3 regions of the Paenibacillus sp. FSL R5-0766 genome follow, and region 2 is predicted to be linked to each of the others. Evidence: predicted binding sites of a transcription regulator. Region 2 holds the regulator's gene; each other region holds the start of a gene.

Region 1 (7,787 bases), 2.7 Mb from region 2:
GGTGGACTCCATCTCACTAACAATCGCTCTTGCCACAATATCGCGTGGGGCCAGTTCAAGCTGGGCATGATAACGATCCATGAAGCGCTCGCCCTTCACATTGCGCAAATATGCCCCTTCGCCGCGTACGGCTTCTGACACCAGGAAACGCGGGGCTCCCGGGTAACAAAGAGAGGTGGGGTGAAATTGGATAAATTCCATGTCACGAACAATAGCCCCAGCCCGATAGGCCATGGCTACACCATCGGCAGTAGCTACATCCGGATTCGTCGTGTATCGGTACAGCTGCCCTGCTCCACCAGAGCAAAGAACAGTTGCCTGTGCCTTTACGAACACTTGAGATCCGTCATCCTTCTGAACCAGAGCACCAATGCATTCCCCTCGATCTCGATCTGTAATCAGGTCAACAACAAAATGCTCATCCCATACTTCAATCCCGGGATGCTCATTCACTTCAACAGCAAGCGCACGCACAATCTCATATCCTGTTGCATCTCCGTTGGCATGCAAAATACGGCGGTGGCTATGCGCACCTTCCTGCGTCAACGCCAACTCGCCGTTCTCCAGATCAAATAAAGTACCCAAACGAATCAGTTCCTTCACTCCGTCCGGACCCTCATTCACCAATACCTCTACCGCTTCGGAGCGGCATAAGCCCGCTCCTGCTACAAGTGTATCCTGCAAGTGGTAAGCAGGTGAATCATCCTCAGCAATAACCGCAGCGATGCCTCCCTGCGCATATCTGGTGTTACTTTCAAGTAATGACTTCTTCGTGATCATTAATACACGTTGTTGTTCACTTGCCTTAATGGCAGTAAACAAACCAGCAATCCCAGAGCCTATAACCAGTACATCCGTCTCTACCATGGGTAGCGCAGACAGATCAAAATCAACTAAATATTGCGGTATCATGTTATTCACCTGTCTTGGAGCAAGAGTAGCGCATCCTACTTTACCAACAACATGCGCTCTAGTGATTCTCTGGCTTTGTCGGCAACGGCCGGTGGCACGTAGATTTGCGGCTTCATCGTTTCCAGGCATTTTACCAGTTTCTTCAAGTTGTTTACCTTCATGTTGGGACATACAAGGAACTTGGTAGCGAAGTGGAACTGTTTATCCGGACTATCCAGACGAAGCTGATATCCTGTACCATCTTCGGTACCTACGATAAATTCCTTCGCTGATGAATTTTTGCAATACTCCAGAATAGCTGTTGTGCTGCCTACAAAATCACCCATTTCTACAACCTCAGGGCGACACTCTGGATGGACAACAAACTCTGCATTTGGGTGTTTGGCTCTCATCTCTACCACATCTTTGACTGTAAGCATATCGTGAGTGTTGCAGTAACCTTCCCAGATAATCATTTTCTTGTCTGTATGCTGCTGCACATAATGTCCCAGGTTTTTATCCGGTACCCAGATAATTTCGTCGGAATCCACCGATTGAATAACCCGGACTGCGTTCGCTGATGTACAACAGATGTCAGTCTCTGCTTTGATCTCAGCCGAGGAATTGATATACGTAACCACCTTGGCATTAGGATGTTGTGCTTTCAATTTGCGTAGTCCATCCACATTCACCATATCTGCCATTGGGCAGCCCGCACGTTCGTCCGGGATAATAACTGTTTTATTTGGCGCAAGAATTTTAGCGCTTTCACCCATAAAATGAACACCACAGAAAACGATCACATCTGCATCTGTTTGGGCTGCCTTCTGGGCTAATAGAAACGAATCTCCACGGAAGTCTGCAACCTCCTGTACTTCGTCACGTTGATAATAATGGGCAAGAATAATAGCATTACGTTCCTTCTTCAACACCATAAGCCGCTCACGCAGCTCGCGGTTCATCTCAGCCTTGCGCTCTAAAGCCAGAGCTTCCACCTGTGATCCTCTCCTTTATCGGGACAGCGTCATGCGCTGTTTCGTGGGCTAACCTAAGTCGTTATCTTCGCTTGAGAAACGAATCACAAGCGGTTTAACAACTAATTTACACAACGTTCACGACTCTGTCAATAAATGAAAAAGGCCCGGAACAGCGCTGTAACCACCTGTTTGCTAACTGGTTCGCCATCTAACTCCCGTTTATCTTTATCTATCCTCTTTTAAAATAATGGATAAAAAAAGAGAGCCTCGAGGGCTCTCTTGATTTCACCTGCTATCATAGCCAGATGTATTGTGCATTAAGACGTTGGCTTCGTTCCGCCATCATCCGGGTTATTGTTATTACCCTTTTCCAGATTCGGAGCTTCGTTTGGAATATCTCCTGCTGGTGGCTCAGGCGTTTCATCTTTACCTTGAATACGAACACGCACATCACCGATGGTATCGATGATTGGCTCTCCGCCTTCAGTTGGTGTGCCTTCACCATCATTGTCATTCTCTGCTTTTGGAGTCAAAGAACCTGTTTCGATCAATTGCTTGATCTGATCCATTTCCAATGTCTCAACCTCAAGCAAAGTTTGAGCGATCAGGTGCATCTCTTTTGAATGTTTAACAAGCAAGTCCTTACACTTCTCATAACAGTCATTGATAAAGCGTTGCATTTCCTGATCAATCTCGTAAGCAATGGAATCCGAGTAATTCTGTTCATGACCGATATCCCGACCAAGGAATACCTGTCCTTGTGAACTTCCGAATTGCATAGGTCCCAATTTCTCACTCATACCGTATTCCATAACCATGCTGCGAACAATACCTGTCGCTTGCTGGAAGTCACTGTATGCACCAGTACCAATTTCTCCGATGAACAATTCTTCAGCTACACGACCCCCGAGAAGCCCGGTTACTTTATCCAGCAATTCCTGCTTGGTAACCAGCATACGGTCTTCTTTTGGCAACATGATTACATATCCACCCGCACGTCCGCGCGGAATAATGGTCACTTTATGTACCATATCAGCATGTTCGAGGAAGTAACCTACAATGGTATGACCTGCTTCGTGATAAGCAACGATTCGTTTCTCGCGATCACTGATGACACGGCTTTTCTTCTCCGTACCAACGATGACACGGTCAATCGCTTCGTCAACTTCCTTCATGGAAATATCTTTACGGTTACGACGCGCTGCAAGCAATGCCGCTTCGTTCAAGAGATTTTCCAGATCTGCACCAGAGAAACCTGTTGTACGCTTCGCGATAATATCCATCTTCACATCTTTGGTCAGTGGTTTATTACGGGAATGTACTTTCAGGACAGCTTCACGACCTCTTACATCAGGGCGGTCAACCGTAATTTGACGGTCAAAACGTCCAGGACGCAGCAAGGCAGGGTCCAAAATATCTGCACGGTTCGTTGCAGCTATGATGATAATACCTTCGTTAACTCCGAATCCGTCCATCTCAACGAGCAACTGGTTGAGTGTCTGTTCACGTTCATCGTGACCACCACCGAGACCAGCACCACGCTGACGTCCTACAGCATCAATCTCATCGATAAAGATGATACATGGGGCATTTTTCTTCGCATTTTCAAACAAATCACGTACACGTGATGCACCGACACCGACAAACATTTCCACGAAGTCGGAACCTGAAATAGTGAAGAATGGTACACCCGCTTCACCGGCTACGGCACGAGCGAGCAATGTTTTACCGGTACCTGGAGGCCCTACGAGCAATACGCCCTTAGGAATCCGCGCACCTACTGCTGCGAATTTACGAGGGTCCTTGAGGAAGTCTACAACCTCAACAAGTTCCTGTTTCTCTTCGTCAGCACCCGCAACATCTTCAAATGTAACCCGCTTCTTCTCTTCGTTGTAGAGACGAGCACGGCTTTTACCAAAGTTCATTACTTTACCGCCGCCGCCTTGAGCCTGATTAAACAGGAAGAAGAACAGCAGGAACATAATGATCAAAGGAATAAAGGAAGTCAGCAACGTCAACCAAATGCTGTCACCTTTCATTGGCTCCTGATGATATTGGAAATTGTTAGTTTCACTTGCAGCTACAAGCTCACTAATTGCCTCATCCGTAGGAGGAATATACGTTGAGAAATTTTCTGATTTGGCGCCATCAGGTGCCTTCTTGTATTGACCGGTCACGAGATACGTTTGACCGTTGAATTGAACCGTCAATTCAGAGACATTGTTGGCTTTGATCGCTGCACGCAACTGATCATATCTAGGATTATCGGTGGCTTCGCCGCCATTGCTGACGAACTGGACTATCCCCACCACAACTAAAAAAAGAATCAAATAAAAACCAGAATTCCGGATGAACCGATTCATCCCCTACCTCCTCTCGAGACACTTTAATTATTTTAACATAGCCCGACATGGCTTCTCAACAGAAGCCAAGAACAGCTCAAGGCTTGGGTCGGGCAGGATATTAGCTACTATAGACTTCCGGCTTCAAAATCCCGATATAGGGCAGGTTCCGGTACTTCTCCGCAAAATCCAAACCGTAACCAACGATGAACGCGTCAGGAATGTCAAAGCCTGTGTAATGAGCTTCCAACTCAACTTTACGGCCTGAAGGCTTGTCGAACAGCGTAACCACACGCACCGACTCGGCACCGCGGTTTTCTAGCAGTTCAATCAGATAGCTGAGTGTAAGTCCGCTGTCGATAATATCTTCGACAATCAGAACTTCCCGTCCTTCAACGGATACATCCAGATCCTTAATGATTTTGACAACACCTGATGACTTGGTGGAAGCGCCGTAACTGGATACTGCCATAAAATCCATTTCAACAGGTACCGTTATGTTTTTAACCAAATCAGCCATAAATATAAACGCACCCTTGAGCACACAAATGACCAAAGGATTGCGATTTGCATATTCGGCACTTAGTGTTGCGCCTAATTCCTTGACTTTACTCTGAATTTCTTCTTCACTGATCAATACTTCCTGAATGTCGTTCTGCAACTGTGCGAACCTCCTAAGTTATACTATGAAAGCCTTACCTGAACCATAACCACTACCCCTGAATCGCTGAATCGCCTACAGTCATGTACAGGATTGCGGAAGTGCCCTCCCTGACAGGAGCCACATTGGACCGTCGAACACCCGGTAACCAGATAATATGACCTGCTCCATCACATACCACAGGAATACGTGGACGGACAGATGGGGGGATTTTCTCATCGATGAAAATATTTTTCACCTTTTTGCTTCCGTTTAATCCCATCACTTTCATGGTATCTCCAGGTAACCGTGAACGCACAACCAGCGGCATAAGCAGTTGATCCGCATCAAACGCGGCTTGATCCGCCGATTCCGGTACATGATAGTCCTCGGGACTCACCGTCATCAACCGAATATACCGGTTAATTGGGGTGAGTGAAAGCTCATAAGTTCCACTCCATTGCGCAAGACGATACTCGTAAGATTGATCCTGTACGTCCGTCCGTATGCCAAAAGAAATCAGATTATACTCCCGAGTGCAGGCGAGTGTCTGTCCTATATCCAGGCTCCAGGTCGTCACATGGGTCTCCATGACCTTGCGCCGAATGGTTTCTATACGGGTAAAGTCGACAAAATCACTGTCCAAAGGCAGATAATTCAATATTAGTTTAATCAACCTTCGTTGTAAAGCGACATGTAACTTCAAGAAGGAAGGCACCTCAAAGGTTTGCCTTCCGCCGTTCACCTGCACTAGACACCTGTATGTGTCATATGCACTCTGCTCCATGAAATCGTCTTCATCACCCACAATTTCGGCAAGCCGATTCAATGACGGCGTGAGTTGTCCATTATACTGCCCCAAAAAAGGAAGCACATCCAAGCGAATGGCATTACGCCGATATTTACGCAGGGCGTTGCTCTCATCATTGAAATACATAAAACCCTGGGTATTACAAGCTTCTACAAGGTCTGTCTTGTTTATACGAAGGCATGGACGAATAAGTTCCACATTTTTTTCTCGTCTTTTAAACTTCATTCCTGAGAGTCCCGACAAGCCGGTTCCACGAAGCAAATGAAGCATGACCGTCTCCGCCTGATCATCGGCATGATGTGCCAAAGCGATGCTTGCCGCATTATATTTGGAAGCCACTTCGTGCAAAAAGGCATATCGCTTGTTGCGGGCTGCTTCCTGTGGTCCTTGACCCGTCAGCTCCATATATGAAGGTACATCGGCCTTGGTCCATTCAAATGTAATACCAAGCTGCTGTGCCAGTTCCATCATTTTCTCGGCTTCATCATCAGATTCACTCCGGAAGCCATGATGCACGTGGGCACAGATCAATTCAAGTGGCACATGCCGCTTGCTGATCTCGTGCATGATATGCAAAAAAGCTACCGAGTCCGGCCCGCCCGATACTGCGACGACAATCCGATCCCCGGGAACCCATAACTGATGCTCTTCCGCTGCATCCAGCACGTTCTTCACCAGCATGTTCCAGCGTAAAGCCTCCATACCTGTTCCTCATTCCTTGCGTTATGTATATGCACTCTCACAGATCAGAAAAGTAGTGCATAGATGAGCACTCCAATAAGTAATATCACAGATACAGCGAATGCGTTCATAAGCCAGCGCGGTGTTGTACTTTTGGAACGACGGCGGAGAGGCGTGGGGCGTGCCATCATTTCCTTCCACCCTTGTGCCGCATGACCTGCATCACGAAACTGACCTCGTAATGCCTGAGTCGTCCAATTGCGAAAAGGACCCAGTCGTTCACTGCGCTCCACCAGCGCTACGAGCTGATTCACACTTCGCAGTTGCGGTAATCCTTCGGCCGCCAGTGCCTTGAGCGCGTCTGCTTCAAGTACATGAATCAATAATAATGCAAATGCAAATACATCATAGGTACCATCTGCCGTACGGCTGCCTGCATTCCAGAAGCCCCGATCATACCATTCGGTGAACTGTTTGACGCTTCGACCAATCGACGTAACTCCGCCGTAGTCGATCAATTCCACCTGCCCATAGTCGGATACCAACACATTCTGAGGTTTGAGATCACCAAACACCCATCCCGCCTGATGCAATTGTGCCAGCTTCTGCAAGAGTCTAAGTCCCACCAGAAGTGTCCAGTCTGTCCCCTGACGCCGAATGAAGTGATGAAGTGCCTCACCTCTAACGTAACGCATCACATAAAAGGGAATATCCCGGCCACGAACGGCATAATCATCCACATCTTTAAGATAGGAAGGAATGCCGCTCTGCCGAAGGGCCTCATGATTACGCTGTAGTTGAAAAGATTTGAGCACATTAACTTCCGATTGCAGATCAACCGGATCAAATCCCATTTTTAGCGCATAGTGTTTGCCATTTTCACCCCGTTGGACAAGAAAAACGATGCCATTAGCTCCTTTGCCCAGTAGCTTCCGAATCGTGTAACGACTGCGATTCCATTTCCCTGTAACCACTGTTCCTGGTGGGAAAGAGGCGTCAGACAACGTTGTCACCGAGCATCCCTTCTCTTTCAATGCGATAGTTCCCTTCTATTTCCTGCTGTTTCTCCAGTGTACCATAACGGTAAAAATCAATCACCTTCTGAATTGCAGGACCTGTCGGCGTTGCACCCTTCATCTGCAACCTTCCAAACAAGGACCGAACACGGCCTGGATCCGTTGTCCAGTCAATATCCATTACCGCATCTTCTCCACTGTGTCGTCCCGGAAAATGAAATACGGAAAGCTTGCTCTGACCTATACGCGCCTGCAAACTTAACATTAAATCACGAATGCCTTCTTCTACCGCAGCCAATTTGGGTTTCATGCTGGCACTAACGTCAATCAGCAATATCACCTGTAACGCTGTAGTTTCAGCCATATCATCCATCACTTCCACGACCCGGGCGCGTTGTGAAGGCTCCAGATCCGTTACCGTTTTGGGCT
Region 2 (7,787 bases):
CGCCGTAACGACGTACTTTATATTTTTTGTAAAGCACACGCGGAATAGCATACAGATAAGCTTTTTCCGGCATCGTCTGATGGAACGCTGTATCAAAGACCATTACCTGTGGAACACCAGGCATATTGGCTTCAGCCGCACGAATACCCATCATTGCTGCAGGGTTATGAAGTGGAGCCAAGTCGAACAAACGACGAATTTCAGCTTTGGCAGCATCATCTACCAATGCAGATTCTTTAAATGCTTCACCACCGTGAACAACACGGTGTCCAACAGCTTGAATTTCACTTACAGAATCCAGTACACCATTTTCTTTGTGAGTCAAAATATCAATGACTTTACGGATCGCTGTTGTGTGTTCCAAGATTTCACTAACTTCTGTAACATCCTCACGGCCTGTCGGTTTGTGTGTCAGAATGGAGGAATCCATTCCGATCCGCTCTACCAGACCTTTAGCCAGTACAGATTCGTCAGTCATATTATACAGTTGATATTTGAGCGAGGAACTCCCCGCATTAATTACGAGTACTTTCACAGTCGGTCACCATCCTTGTCGTACTTGAAGAATCCTTCGCCTGTTTTGGCACCCAGGTGTCCTGCACGCACCATTTTCTTCAGGACTGTAGAAGGACGATATTTCAATTCTCCGAATTCACGGAACATTCTTTCGAGTGCAGCTTCAACAGAATCCAATCCGAAACGGTCAGCCATTTCGAGTGGTCCATGTTGGAAGTTGTATCCGATACGCATTGCATCATCGATATCTTCAGCAGATGCAACACCTTCTTGCAATACATGCAACGCTTCGTTAATCAGCAGGCAGATCAAGCGAGAAGTTACGAATCCAGGGGATTCATAAATCATGACTCCTTTTTTGTCCGCTACTTCTTCAACAAAACGTCTGGTCTCTTCGAATGTTGTATCCGAAGTTTTCAGTCCACGAATAATCTCTACAAGATCAACCCGGGATACCGGGTGAATAAAGTGCATACCAATAACACGCTCTGGGTATTTGGTCGAGCTTGCAAGCTCGGTCAAACTCAGCGTGGATGTATTACTTGCCAGAATGACATTGCTTGGACAAACTTGGTCCAGTTGGCTGAATACTGCTTTTTTCGCATCCAGATCCTCTGAAATTGTCTCAATGACCATGTCGCAAGTTCCAAGTTCAGCTAAATGAGCTACCTTGGTAATACGGGAAAGAATCAATTTCTTCTCCGCTTTTGTAATCGCCCATTTCTCAAGTTGTTTATCCAGATTGGTTTCGATCATGTCATATGCATGATCCAGCTTTTGTGTTGTATGCTCCACGAGAAGCACATCAAGTCCTTTGGCTGCGAGCATCTGGGAAATACCTTGCCCCATCGTACCGCCGCCGACAACTCCTATTTTTTTGAAAAACATGGTTCTGCTCCATCCTTTCGGTTCTCTATTTCTCTATTGTACCCTGTTCGCCGAAAATTACAAATTTCGACCCAACATATAATAATATCTTAGCACGAGTGAAATGTAAAAAAAAATAACCAGCATAAATAAATTATGCTGGTAGAAGGGCACTGTCACGAAATTGACAACGAAATTGTTCGCCAGACAAAACTTCCTCACGAATCAAGATGTCGAGTGAATTGTCGAAAATTGTCCGTTGTTCTTCAAGCAACCGCTTTGTCTGTTCCATCAGTTCTTGCAGAATTAATTTATTCTCTCTCATCAGTTCCTCGGTTGTCACCATATCCATGTTCACAATCCCAAGTGAAGTCAATCCGGAAGCCATCATCGTCTGCACAACATTGGTTGCCTGATCGAAGTCATTGCGTGAACCTGTGGAACGACCACCGTAGTACATTTCCTCCGCAGCTGCTCCTCCGAGTGCAATCATGATCTGCTCTTCCAGGAAGCGCTTCGTATATAGGAACTGTTCCTGTTGCGGGTTATGACGGACATATCCCAGCGCCTGACCACGCGGACTGAGTGCCACCTGACTAACACTGCCTGGACGAACAAGTTCAGCCATAATGGCATGTCCCAACTCATGAATGGCGACCCTTTTCTTCTCTTCCACACTGGACTCACGGTCTGTCTTTTCACCCATCATGACTTTATCAATAGCCAGAGACAAGTGCCGCTGTTCGATGTTCAACAGCCCATCCCGCATGGCGTATATTGCCGCTTCGTTCATCACACTTTCGAGTTGTGCACCAGAGAAACCATATGATTCTTCCGCTGTCTTCTCCAGATTAACTTCCTTCATCAGAGGTTTATTCACCGCATGCAGTTCCAAAATATGCTTTCTGCCCTTTTTGTCAGGCAAGTCCACTTGAATGTGACGGTCAAAACGTCCCGGTCGCGTCAGGGCGCTATCCAGCATCTCTTTACGGTTCGTTGCAGCGATAACCAGAATTCTTGGCGTATCGGAAGAATAGATTCCATCCATTTCCGTCAGGAGCTGATTCAGGGTCTGATCATATTCACGCTGTTGACCACCCTCACGTTTCCCCCCGATGACATCGATTTCATCGATAAAGATAATAGCGTTTTCCTTATTTTCCTTGGTGGCACGGGTTCTCGCGTCCTTGAACAAATCCCGAATTCTGCTGGCACCCACACCAACATACATTTCCACGAACTCACTACCCGATGCTGCTACAAAAATAGAATCGGTGTAATGGGCAGCAGCCTTGGCCATCAACGTTTTCCCTGTCCCTGGAGGGCCCGTCAGCAAGATCCCTTTTAACGGGCGAATCCCAAACTTCCGTATTTCTTCATGTTTGATCAGAAAGTCAAGCGCTTCACGCAATTCCTGCTTGGCACTGTCCTGTCCGCCAATTTCTTCAAAAGTAAGCTTGGAAGGTCCTTTTTTCTTGCGTTTACGTTCCTGTGCAGCGCCTACTGTAATCCCGCCACGCATTTGCATCATGAACAGCAAAGCTCCGACAAGCACTGCTGCAATCAGGATCGGAACAATATTAACACCAGTAAATGCAAGGAAAATAATCAATACGGGAAAAAATCCGATGGCAACTTCTTTTGTCCACTTAGGCATTAGGCCACACTCCTATCTGACCGGGCACACGCGGCAGAATAATAAACTTGCTGGCATCTCCGTCTCTGAGACTGACATATACGTTGTTGTCATCCATCGCTGTATTTACCTTCATTCCATTCGTCGCCATCTTTGACAACGTTGGTGTAATCTCAGTGTATTGCTTGTTCTCCATCGCCTGAGCTACAGTAAACATCGCATCCCCCCACCAGCTCTCCAGTGCTTCACTGGAATGATCCACAACATCCAACTTTAGTGAACGTGTTCCAATCAGGGTCTGTCCTTCTTTGTGAATATATTGTACCAGTCTGCCCAAATCAACATCAGGTTGCAGATCAAGTTTCAATTGTACGTCATTGCGGTTAATAGTTAATTGAACGTCATTTACTCCATCGTACTGGGTAACCATCTTTTCAATCGGATTCTGCACGGCCACCTGACGATATACAAACCAACCTCCAAACAACACAACGGCTGAAATGACGGCAGTTAAAGCAATAGGCAATACTTTTAGCTTCAAGTGAATTACCCCTCCCAGATTTTGGCCTAACCTACTGGCTTATTGGTATATACGAATATGTGCACATTGACTCCTGCGAGAATTTCGACAGGTTTGTTTGTTTTTGAATGTAACTTTGAGTACATATCTGAGTATATCACATCGTATATACAATTTCGAAGGCGAAAATATGAATAAATTATTAATTTTAACTATTTAAATCAAAAATGTTTACAGACAACACAAAGAACCGGTTCAGTCGGATATCCGTCTGCCGGTTCTTTTATTTCTTTAAATTCTCTAGTTATGTCACTCTATTTGTTCTAGCTGTTCGGGAGTGTGTAGACCAGGTCCACCTGTTCTCCGTTGCTAAAACGATAAAAGCGATAGTGGTTATGCGTACCGTCTTTATAATACACTTGCCACACATATATTCCATTCACAACTCCGGGCATGATTCGCTTAATCTCACCGGCAGGAACTTCAGAACTGAAGCGATTGCGGATCTGCGCTTCGGACATTCCATTCTGCAGCAGCTCACTGTGTACAGCGTTTGCACCCTTAGCCGGTTGATTGTTTGCATCGAATTTAACCCAGACCATAACATCCTGGTTATCCTTATTTTTGCCGATCAGGGTCCAGTAGATGTTGTCAGAGCCTTCTTTGTCTCCCCAGATGTACTTGCGCAATTCATCATAGGATGTAATGCCCAGTTGCTTCTGTGCTGCCTCTATAGCGAGCGCTTCTTCCTTGCGCTGGTCCTGCGTGACATAGACGTAATAACGCTGAAGTCCAAACAGAATCAGAACCAGTGCAAGCAGCGAAATCCATATCCACTTCTTTTTTTTCTTCAAAAGCCGAACTTCCTTTCCCTATGATGCTGTCCTGCAATTAACGAGCAAGCAGACCATCAAATGCCAATTGAGACTCACGCAAAATGCGTTCTTCATCCAGCGTCAGACATTCGCCATGTTTCACCACTTGTTTTCCATCCACCCATACGTGCTCAACATCTTTGGCAGAAGCCGAGTAGATCGTATGTGAGATCAGGTCTGTATGTGGATAGAAATGTGCCTGTTCAATATCAAGGGCGATAAAGTCAGCCTTCATGCCGACCTGAAGCGCTCCGGTATTGTTCAAGAAGATGGATTTGGCACCATATGACGTTCCGAGTAGTAACGCTTCGCCTGCTGGTACTGCTGTCGGGTCACCAGATACACCTTTGTGGATCAATGCAGCCAGTCTCATTTCCTCGAACATATCCAGGTTGTTGTTACTTGCTGGTCCGTCTGTTCCGAGTGACACGGTAACTCCTGCTTTCAGCAATGCAGGTACCCGCGCAACACCGGAAGCGAGTTTCAGGTTACTTCCCGGGTTATGGGATACAGCCACATCATGACGGGCCAAAATTTCAATCTCTTCGTCATTAAGATGCACCGCATGTGCAACCAGAGATGGACGGGAGAAAAATCCCAGTTTCTCGAGATGTGCCACAGGACGCAGTCCATAATCAGCCACGTTCTGCTCCACTTCACGAAGCGTTTCAGACATATGTGTATGAAGAGGAAGGTTTAGGTCATTCGCGACCTGTACAAGCTTCTCTATGTAGTCAGGAGGGCATGTATATGGGGCGTGTGGCGAGATTACGGTTGTAATGCGACCATCTGCCTGTCCATTCCACTCACGTGCAAACGCTGCCGACTCCTCCAGCTTCCGCAATTGCTCTTCTTCCGAGCACAGCCCGATTACACCACGTGCCAGTGCTGCTCTAACGCCGGATTGCTCCACAACTTTGGCCACTTGATCCATGTGATCATACATGTCCAGGAAAGCTGTAGTTCCGCCTTTCAACATTTCAAGCACAGATAGCGAAGTTCCCCAATATACGTCTTGTGAAGTCATTTTTGCTTCCATCGGCCACATTTTTTCCTGCAACCATACTTGCAACGCAAGATCGTCTCCGTGCCCTCTGAGCAACGACATTGCTGCATGACCATGCGTATTGATCAGACCCGGCAGGAAGAACAATCCTTTTCCATCCACTTTGGTACAATTTTTGTCTTCATCCGGCAATGTCTCACCAATATGCACAATCTTGTCATTCTCAACAACCATGTATCCGTGAACCACGTTCCATGTTGTGCCTTCATTAACGGCAAATTTGCCGTTGTGGATTACCCATCTATTTGTTGTCATCTTCCTCGTCGTCCTTTCCAGTCTCCAAGTAATAGGCCAAACTAAGCAGATCCGTTGTAAAGTCAGCATGGTGAATGCGGATATGCGGCGGTGTTTTTAGAATGGTTGGTGCAAAATTAAGGATCGCTTCGATTCCAGATTCAATAAGCTGATCGGCTACATTTTGGGCTTCCGTATCCGGAACAGTGATAATTCCAATGCGGATGTTATCCGTTTTAACCGCTTCCGTCAATTCATCCATTGGTTTTACCGTCAAACTGTTGATTTGACTACCAATCTTCGGTCCATATGCATCAAATACAGCAACAATCTTCATGTTGTCTTTCAGATATGCGTTGTAGTTGGACAAGGCTTGACCTAGATTACCCGCGCCTACCAGAGCTACATTAATTTGCTGATCAATCTTGAGAATGTGACGAATTTTCTCGATCAAATAGGATACATCATACCCGATCCCTTTACGACCAAAATCACCGAAGTAAGCCAGGTCTTTACGAATTTGCGCCGGATTCAGATCCAGCCTCTGTCCAAGCTCTTGAGAAGAAACAGTAGCCACCTCACGCTGATGCAACTCGTTCAAATAACGCAAGTATACAGGCAGACGTCGTACCACCGCTTCCGAAATTTTATCCGATTTCATTCTTGCTCCCCCTTACCAAGGCCACGATAAAATAATAAATGAAAAGATGAGCATTCTGTATAAACTCAAAGATAAACGTGACATTTTATACAGAATGCTCCTTGTAATTTAGGTTATAAGTTCTTGCGTGCAACTACTTAAATCGGATCTGGGAATATCTAATAAAGTTTAACTCCAAACAATAGTGTCATGCAATGATATAACGAACAAAAAACCATTATTTTTGTTCATTAGCAGGTTTTTCCAACCACTCGGTAATTCGTGGAACCATCTGCTCCGTGAGCATATGCTCCATTTTGGGACCAGGTAATGAATATAAAAAGAATTTACCATAATACGCTTCAATCACCCGTGTATCATATACAATCACAATGCCTCTATCCTTTGCTGTACGCACCAATCGGCCAAATCCCTGTTTGAAACGAATGACCGCTTGTGGCACGGACAGTTTCATGAACGGATTTTTCTTCTGTTCCTGAAGCAACTCACTCTTGGCTTCCACCAACGGATGATTCGGTGGCTGGAACGGCAGTCGCACAATAGCGAGACAGGTTAGCGCCTCTCCCGGGATATCTACACCCTCCCAGAAGCTGCTTGTGCCCAGAAGTACCGTAGCTTTGGCATCTTGGAACCTGCGAGTCAATTTGGAACGACTTCCACTGTCAACGCCTTGACCAAGCAACGAGATGTCGTTGCCAGACAGTGCCTCCTTCAGCGGATCATAGACCTGTCGCAACATCTTGTATGAAGTAAACAGAACCATCATGCGTCCACGCGTAGCAATTGCCGTCTCTGCAAGTGATTGCACCAGCATATTAACAAAGTGCGCATCACCCACACTTCCCTTCACACTCGGGAAATCACGCGGAATCACCAGAAGTGCCTGATCGCGATAGTTGAAAGGTGACGGCAGCATCGACGTTAACAGCCGATTATTCTCAGAGGCTTCCTGTAAGCCAAGCTGCTCAATCATGAACTGGAATGACTTATCTACCGAGAGCGTAGCCGATGTAAGCACAACACTTTTCTTTTTGTCAAAAAATAAATCCTTAAGTTGGGCACTGACATCTACAGGTACGGCATACAGCTGAAGAGATTTACTGCGGAACTGACCGCTGGCTTCCATCCAGTACACCGTTTTGGCGTCATCCATTCGCATGAAGAACCGTAGATTCTCCTTCAATGTGGTCAGATCTTTCAGTAATCCTGTAATGTCCGTGATCAAACTATCCGATTGATAATCATCCTGATCTTCTTTCACCTCAAGCAGCAATTTGTCCCCTTTGCGAACCAAATCGCCCAGAGTCACATAGATCTGGTTCTCCAGATCCTGCAACTCCTGCCATTTTGCAGGTTTCTGAGATGCTTTCAGACGCAGTGAAAATTGCCCCGTTTCTCCCGGTGAAGCATCA
Region 3 (7,787 bases), 190 kb from region 2:
TGTGCTTCAAAGTCTTTGGCATCAAATCCGATTTCCTGGAACGATTCTTCAATGCCTAATGTTTTGTTCAGTTTGCGAATGGCATTGATGAGACTGGTTACGCCTTCTTCTGTCGTACGAGCAGGCAATCCCAAGATGCGGGCGATTTCGGCATACCGCTCATCCGCTACAAAGTGCGAATATTTCGGGAACGATGCAAATTTGGTCGGTTTTTTCGCGTTGTAACGAATAACGTGTGGCATCAGGATTGCATTGGTGCGTCCGTGTGCGGTGTGATACTGACCGCCCCATTTGTGCGCCAAGCTGTGGTTAATGCCCAGGAATGCGTTGGCAAACGCCATACCTGCAATCGTGGAAGCATTATGCATTTTTTCACGTGCCAGTTTATCGCCTTGCAGCGCAGATTGCTCCAGGTATTGGAATACCAGTTGGATTGCTTTGATCGCAAGTCCATCCGTGTAATCATTTGCCATAACAGATACATAAGCTTCAATCGCATGCGTCAGTACGTCCATACCTGTATCTGCAACGGCTGTTCTAGGCAGGGAGTATACAAACTCCGGATCGACAATCGCTACGTCTGGTGTCAGCTCATAGTCGGCCAATGGATATTTGATGTTACCTTGATTTTTATCTGTGATAACCGCGAACGATGTCACTTCAGAACCTGTACCCGATGTGGTTGGGATCGCTACAAATTTCGCTTTTACGCCGAGACGTGGATATTTGTAAATCCGTTTGCGGATATCCATGAATTTTTGTTTCAGATCGTTGAAGTCCGTGTCCGGATATTCATAGAATAACCACATGGCTTTGGCAGCATCCATCGGTGATCCACCACCAAGTGCGATAATGCAGTCTGGTTGGAAGCGGCGCATCATTTCGGTTCCGCGATCTACCGTTGTTGTGGATGGATCTGGTTCTACATCGGAGAACACTTCGATCGCTACTGGCATTTGGCGTTGACGCAGATAGTGTTCTACCTTTTCAACATATCCAAGTTTCACCATCATGGCATCCGTAATAATCGCCACACGTGTGATGTCAGGCATTTTGGCAAGATACTGTGTTGCCCCTTTTTCGAAGTAGACTTTGTTCGGCACTTTGAACCATTGCATATTCACGGTACGGCGAGCCACCCTTTTCACATTGATTAAGTTCACAGCGGTTACGTTGGAAGAAGTCGAGTTACGTCCGTATGATCCGCATCCCAGTGTCAATGACGGCATGTTTGTGTTGTAGATATCCCCGATGGCACCGTGTGTGGATGGTGAGTTCACAATAATCCGTCCAGTTTGCAGACGATCTGCGAATTTGCCGATCACTTCTTCATTTGTGGAGTGGATAACCGAGGAGTGACCCATGCCGCCAAAAGCAACCACTTCTGCCGCACGTTCAATGCCCTCTGCTGCCGTTTTAACTTTGTAACAAGCCAGTACCGGGCTTAATTTCTCAGCCGACAATGGGAATTTGGTACCTACCCCTTCAATCTCGGCCACGAGAATTTTGGTGCCTGCTGGAACTTCAATACCGCACAATTTCGCAATGCTTACCGCAGATTGACCAACAATCGCCGGGTTCACCGCACATTTCTCTGCATTAATCGCACCTGCTGTCAATTTTGCTGCTTCATCTTTGTTAACAAAGTAACAGCCATTTGCAATCATTTTTTTCTTCACTTGATCAAAGATCGGTTCTTCAATGATCACCGCTTGTTCAGAAGCACAGATCATGCCGTTGTCGAAAGACTTGGACAGAATCAAATCCGTTACTGCCTGATTGATATCCGCGCTTTTCTCGATAAAGCAAGGTACGTTACCCGGTCCTACGCCCAGTGCAGGTTTACCACAGCTGTACGCTGCACGTACCATGCCTGATCCGCCTGTTGCCAGAATGAGAGCCACATCATTGTGATTCATCAGTTCGTTTGTACGATCCATGGAAGGATCATCAATCCATTGAATACAATCTGCTGGTGCACCATGCTTCACCGCTGCATCACGCAAGATTCTAGCAGCTTCCCGGCTACAATTCTGTGCAGATGGGTGGAAACCAAAGATGATTGGGTTACGCGTCTTGATGGAGATCAGTGCTTTAAACATCGTTGTTGATGTTGGGTTCGTTACTGGGGTGATCCCCATGATGATCCCAACCGGCTCCGCAATTTTCTGGAAGCTTTCGTACTCATTATCTTCAATTACACCTACCGTTTTGTCATATTTAATGCTATGATACACATATTCTGTAGCAAATATATTCTTGGTGATTTTATCCTCATATACTCCGCGGCCTGTTTCTTCTACGGCCATCTTGGCGAGCATCATGTGTTTATCTAGACCCGCAAGCGCCATTGCTTGCACAATCCGGTCAATCTGCTTCTGGTCCATCTTCATGAATGCGGCGTGTGCTTTATTCGCTTTGTCGATTAACGTTTGAATATACTGACCTGCTGTCGGTTCTTTTGCTGGGGCGACTTCGTTCTTTACAGCCATCTCCCTCATCCTCCTAAAGGTTCGTTTTGGTTTGTCTCTCTTCTTTACATTCACATCGTACCATGGGTAAAAGGTTAAATATGTGATTTTTTTCACAAAGTATAACAAATTTAATTTAAGTTTTGTAGTGTCCTTCACACGACCATTTTCACTTCCTATTTAAAATAGAGGGCTATAAAATTCATCCTCTCCATCAAAAGTGAATTTAATCACAATGTTTGAAATTTCGTCATTTTTGCCCCCTTTCCTTCCCCCTCAAACGGTAAGATTAGGTATATACTGAACTTAAAAATTGAACCACCGCAATTTGTACCGTCCTTCCTCCCGGCCGAGATGACCCTGATCAGGACGGCAACGGTTTGCGGCGAACCTCGGAGGCTACTGCTCACTACAGAAGGTCGTCCGATGGACATAAAGGGGAGATAGACTAATGAGAGAACTAACAACTGTACTGGAAAAGCGCGGTAATACCAACTGTTTCTCGGAAGCGAATTTCAACCATCTGCTGGTTACCATGAAAGATAGAACCTATCCGGAAGGTACACATCTGTACTGGGAAGGCGACATCTCTGACAAACTTTATTATATGAAACGAGGTCGTGCCCAGATCACCAAATCCACGGATGAAGGCAAGGAACTGATCATGTACATGTATCAATCCGGTGATATGATTGGGCAGGCTGATCCCTTCTTTGGCTCTAAACACAGCTTCTCAGCGGAAGTGCTGGAGGACAGTGAGATTGGTGTACTGGAGCATAAAGACCTGGAAATGTTAATCTGCCAGCATTGTGACTTTGCGATCGATTTTATGAAATGGATGGGCATCCACCACCGGTTGACACAGACCAAGTTCCGGGATCTCATGTTATATGGCAAACCGGGTGCACTCTGCTCCACCCTCATTCGGTTGTCGAATTCGTATGGTGAGCCTCATGGAGAGCATGTCATTATTCACAAAAAAATTACCCACACGGACCTGTCCAATATGATTGGAGCCACTCGTGAAAGTGTAAACCGCATGTTAAGCGACCTGCGTAAGAAAGATGGGATTGAATATGACAATGGCATGATTGTTATCAAAGATCTGAAGATGCTGCAAGGGATCTGTCACTGTGAACTTTGCCCGAACGAGATCTGTCGTATTTAATATTTGACTGTGCTAATCGGATATTGCTTATATATTTAATGAAAAAAAGCCCAGTTCTCTAAAAAGAGATTGGGCTTCTTGGTATACTTAGGATGCATTGGTCAATTCAAGCTTTACCGCATCACGTGGATTCAATTTCATGTCGAGACCATTTTCCATTAATTCTTTGTCATTCACCATAATGACCCACCGCTCATTCATACGAGGCGTGACATTCTCGACCGAAACGACAAATTTGTTATTCTCCGACATTCTTACAATGCCGCTGGACTTCAACACATCGCGAACTGTGCACTCTTGAACGTAGACGCCGGCATATTGACGATTAAGGGTTGGCATAATGTTTCCACCGCTAACCTTGAGTAACGTTGTCTGATATGCAACGCCATCCCCCCCACTGTCAGCGGCTTTCACGTAAATGATCACTTCATCTTTGGCATGAAGTTCCATGTCCCAATCTTCCTGCTCAATATCCTTGCCATTTAATTTGACAGCCCAGCTAAGCGAAGAATCCAGAGAAACTTCACCGACGGATTGAATCCGTTTGCCATCTGCCGTAAAATCAACCAGTCCGCTATTAAGTAATGCTTTTTTGAGTGTCAAACCCTCACTAAAATCTCGCTTAATGGACTTTGTTGCATCAGGCAAAAACGTACTGCCATCTACAGCCACTGTGATTGTATTCGCTGTTTCTGTCTCTTTGACAATTGGCTGCTCAGAAGGCTGTGTCTCACTACAACCAGCCAAGATCGCCAGTAGGAGCAAACATACACCTATGTAACCGGGGATTTTTTTCATCATGTAGGTAACACCACCCTGCGTAAAATCATTCACCCTGTTGTCCATAACCTCTATTATGGCACAACCTTAAGCAAAAAAAAGTGTCAAAGCCGTTACTTTTATAGGGTACCGCCTTCAAATAAGGCTTGTACAAGAAAGAGAGCCTGCACACAGGCTCTCCAATCTAAATTATTTTCACGTTATCATTGGTTACGTTATCATTGGACACAAGCCTGCATGTATGTCCGTCCTCCATCGCCATCTTTCAGATATGGATTAAGCCCAAAGAACTGCTCCTCAGATACGTATACCCCTGTCAGCAATCGCCCTTCAAGCAATCCACCGTCCACCTGCACGCAGCATGAAGGTGCGTCTACATACTCCTGATACAACGGAATCTGACCATATTGTTGATGTACCTTGAATACCTTGCCTTGCTCATGCAAAGGGCGTTCCGAGAAATAGGTAGGCACAATATAACGGGCAATGACATCCAGTTCCTGAACGCTGTAAAAGGGTTCATCACCAAGCCATGGTGCAAACATTCGAATCTTCTCATATTGAGACCAGACAACCGCCTGAATCAGCATTTCTGCCTGAACCAACCGACCTTCTCCCACATCCAGAACCCATTGCTTACCATGGATAGTTTCTTCCATCTGAGACATCGTTGAATCAGGTTGTCCCAGCTCACATCCGATACACTTCCAGCCCCTGGACGTTTGAATCCATTTTTGCAGCACCGCCGGAGCTAATCTCGGACCATCGCTGTTCACAGAATGCGTATTCACTTCGGCAAAATCATCTTTAACTGAACGGGAATATGCTGTGCGCTTAAACAACTCCGCAGCTTTTTTATAAATTAGATGGACCTGAATGGATGCGCTCTCAAGTTCTGCAATATCTTCTTTGCCGTAGCGTACTTCACGGGATAAGCTTTCTTCTCTCATGACAAGTGGGCCTCCTTCGCTCCGGCCGTCTGTGGCCATTTTCTATAGATTATACTACAACTCATGACAACATGTGCATAGCCCAGGAGAAAAACGCCGATCCACCTAATCCTTAAGACAAAAACCCCTGATTTCCACGGAAATCAGGAGTCTATGTCATTCATGTAACAAAAGTGGATGATATTGCTTATGCGTTAGTCAACCCACTGCTCAGCCCAGTCTTGAATTTGATTCATGACAGGCTGGAGCGCTCTACCTTTATCCGTCAGTTCATATTCAATACGAACTGGCGTCTCGGGATAGACGTGACGAACCAGAATACCTTCACTCTCCAGATCTTTCATCCGTTCGGATAACATCTTATCACTCATGGATGGGATCAGATTGGAGATATCCTTGAATCGCTTCGAACCACTCATCAACGTTTGAATAATTAAACCATTCCAGCGCTTGCCCAAAAAAGAAAACGCCGTCTCAAAACGCGGACACATCCGCAAGTCTTGACCTTCCACATTAATCACCTCTTTAGAGATCACTCAACTTACATTTTGTTAGTATATTTCATAATAACATATTTAAGCTTCAAAGAAAACGCCTGCAACTAAAAAGTTTAAATTTTAGAAGCATAACATCCAAAATGGATCATACATCCCAGTATACATTACACGATGCGTCGTAACCATGGGAAATATCGTATAACTTCCCCATAGTACTATCTTACCCAAAAAGAACCCAACTGCCACAGTCATCAATGACTTGGAGAAGGGTTCCTGGGTATATGCTTGCGTTTACGTTATCTATATCAGTTCAACTAAAGAATATTTACACTAGCACTCCGATGTCAGAACAACTTTCCGATCGCTGTTATCCCCAGATTTTTTTGATTTCTTTCTAAAGGGAAAAATCCGGGGATAAAGGCGCACGCTCCGCTTCTTCAAGTTATTTCTGCCCTCTCCGTTAATGTGTAAATGTTAGTTGAACTGATATATATCTTTCACGAAGCAAATTATGAATTAAACCAGCACGCCACCAAATGATCTTACAGGTTCACTCTTGCCATATTCCGGCTTAAAGCTGCGGGTAGGATATGCCCATTTCACAGCGTTGCTGATCACTCTTAATATTTCCGGCTTGTAATAGGTCGGATATGTCTCATGACCTGGTCGGAAATAGAAGATTTTACCTTCACCACGCCGGAACGTACATCCGCTCCGGAATACTTCCCCACCCTGGAAGTTGCTCACAAATACCAGTTCATCCGGCACTGGAATATCGAAGAATTCACCGTACATCTCTTCTTTTTCCAATACAATCTTGCCTTTGATGCCATCCGCAATCGGATGAGATGGGTTAACACACCATACAATTTCCTGCTCGTCAGCTACACGCCATTTCAGATCGCAGCTTGTTCCCATCAGCGCTTTGAATGGTTTGGAGAAATGACCTGAATGGAGCACAATCATTCCCATGCCGTTCAGCACTCGCTGCGCGACCTTCTGTGAGATCTCATCGCTTACGCGATCATGTGCCATATGTCCCCACCATATGAGCACATCTGTGGAATTCAGCACTTCATCACTTAATCCGTGTTCAGGCTGATCCAGTGTAGCTGTACGAATAGCAAAGCCTTCGCCGCCAAGTCCGTCAGCCAGTGCTCGATGCAGACCATCCGGGTAGACTTCCCTTACTTCATCGTGAATTTTCTCATGGACAAATTCATTCCAAATGGTGACGTTGATCATATTCAATTTCCCCCTAGTGTAACTCTAAACCCACCACATATCGCCCAGCGGTTCTTCGATCAATACTTGCTGGAGATTTTGCACGGCTTTAGAGAATCCTTCTTCAACCGACATCAGACCGTCTTCGTGTTCAATACTTACTACATAATCATATCCGACCAGACGCAAGGCACTCATAATGTCTGCCCATGTCTTGTTATCATGTCCATAACCAACCGAGCGGAACTGCCAAGCCCGATCCAGCATATTGGTATAGTCCTGCATATCCGTTACACCGTGTTTGTTCACGTTTACCGGATCAATCGTTGTATCTTTGGCATGGAAGTGATGGATGGCTCCTTCACGCCCCAAGATGTGAATTGCCTGAACCGGATCAATACCTTGCCACCACATGTGACTTGGGTCCAGATTGGCTCCGATCACTTCACCTGCTGCTTCACGCAGTCTCAGCAACGTTGCTGGAGTATGAACGGAGAATCCACCGTGCAGCTCCAATCCAACTTTTACGTTACGATCTGCTGCAAATTTACCCCACTCTGTCCAGTAAGGGATCACTTTGTTCTCCCACTGCCACTTCAGGATCTCCTGGAAGTCATTTGGCCATGGTGCAACAGGCCAGTTCGGATATTTGGCATCCTCATGGTCTCCCGGACAACCGGAGAATGTATTCACTACA

Evidence for each region. The regulator Rex, encoded in region 2, represses fermentation and respiration genes when NADH is low (regulators of the CRP and FNR family bind a similar motif). The targets are predictions, from matches to a motif close to TTGTGAAATATTTCACAA.
Region 1: a site for Rex is predicted at 1,958-1,975, ahead of nadA (quinolinate synthase NadA). Genes of this name have one in related genera too.
Region 3: a site for Rex is predicted at 2,573-2,590, ahead of adhE (bifunctional acetaldehyde-CoA/alcohol dehydrogenase). Genes of this name have one in related genera too.

What each region holds. Positions count from the first base shown of each region.
Region 1 is NZ_CP150227.1:60,581-68,367, reverse strand. Features, by position in the region: gene nadB (L-aspartate oxidase) at 1-912, opposite strand, end outside; gene nadA (quinolinate synthase NadA) at 948-1,886, opposite strand; gene ftsH (ATP-dependent zinc metalloprotease FtsH) at 2,186-4,231, opposite strand; gene hpt (hypoxanthine phosphoribosyltransferase) at 4,332-4,871, opposite strand; gene tilS (tRNA lysidine(34) synthetase TilS) at 4,924-6,363, opposite strand; gene MKY66_RS00290 (protein kinase) at 6,408-7,355, opposite strand; gene MKY66_RS00285 (VWA domain-containing protein) at 7,339-7,787, opposite strand, start outside.
Region 2 is NZ_CP150227.1:4,357,784-4,365,570, forward strand. Features, by position in the region: gene MKY66_RS18725 (acetate kinase) at 1-535, opposite strand, end outside; gene MKY66_RS18730 (3-hydroxyacyl-CoA dehydrogenase NAD-binding domain-containing protein) at 532-1,404, opposite strand; gene MKY66_RS18735 (AAA family ATPase) at 1,538-3,040, opposite strand; gene MKY66_RS18740 (hypothetical protein) at 3,033-3,560, opposite strand; gene MKY66_RS18745 (DUF5590 domain-containing protein) at 3,863-4,393, opposite strand; gene MKY66_RS18750 (amidohydrolase) at 4,431-5,735, opposite strand; gene MKY66_RS18755 (redox-sensing transcriptional repressor Rex) at 5,722-6,375, opposite strand; gene dinG (ATP-dependent DNA helicase DinG) at 6,593-7,787, opposite strand, start outside.
Region 3 is NZ_CP150227.1:4,547,129-4,554,915, forward strand. Features, by position in the region: gene adhE (bifunctional acetaldehyde-CoA/alcohol dehydrogenase) at 1-2,492, opposite strand, end outside; gene MKY66_RS19685 (Crp/Fnr family transcriptional regulator) at 2,923-3,639, shown strand; gene MKY66_RS19690 (hypothetical protein) at 3,727-4,440, opposite strand; gene MKY66_RS19695 (hypothetical protein) at 4,638-5,369, opposite strand; gene MKY66_RS19700 (helix-turn-helix domain-containing protein) at 5,564-5,860, opposite strand; gene MKY66_RS19705 (ThuA domain-containing protein) at 6,383-7,111, opposite strand; gene MKY66_RS19710 (sugar phosphate isomerase/epimerase) at 7,136-7,787, opposite strand, start outside.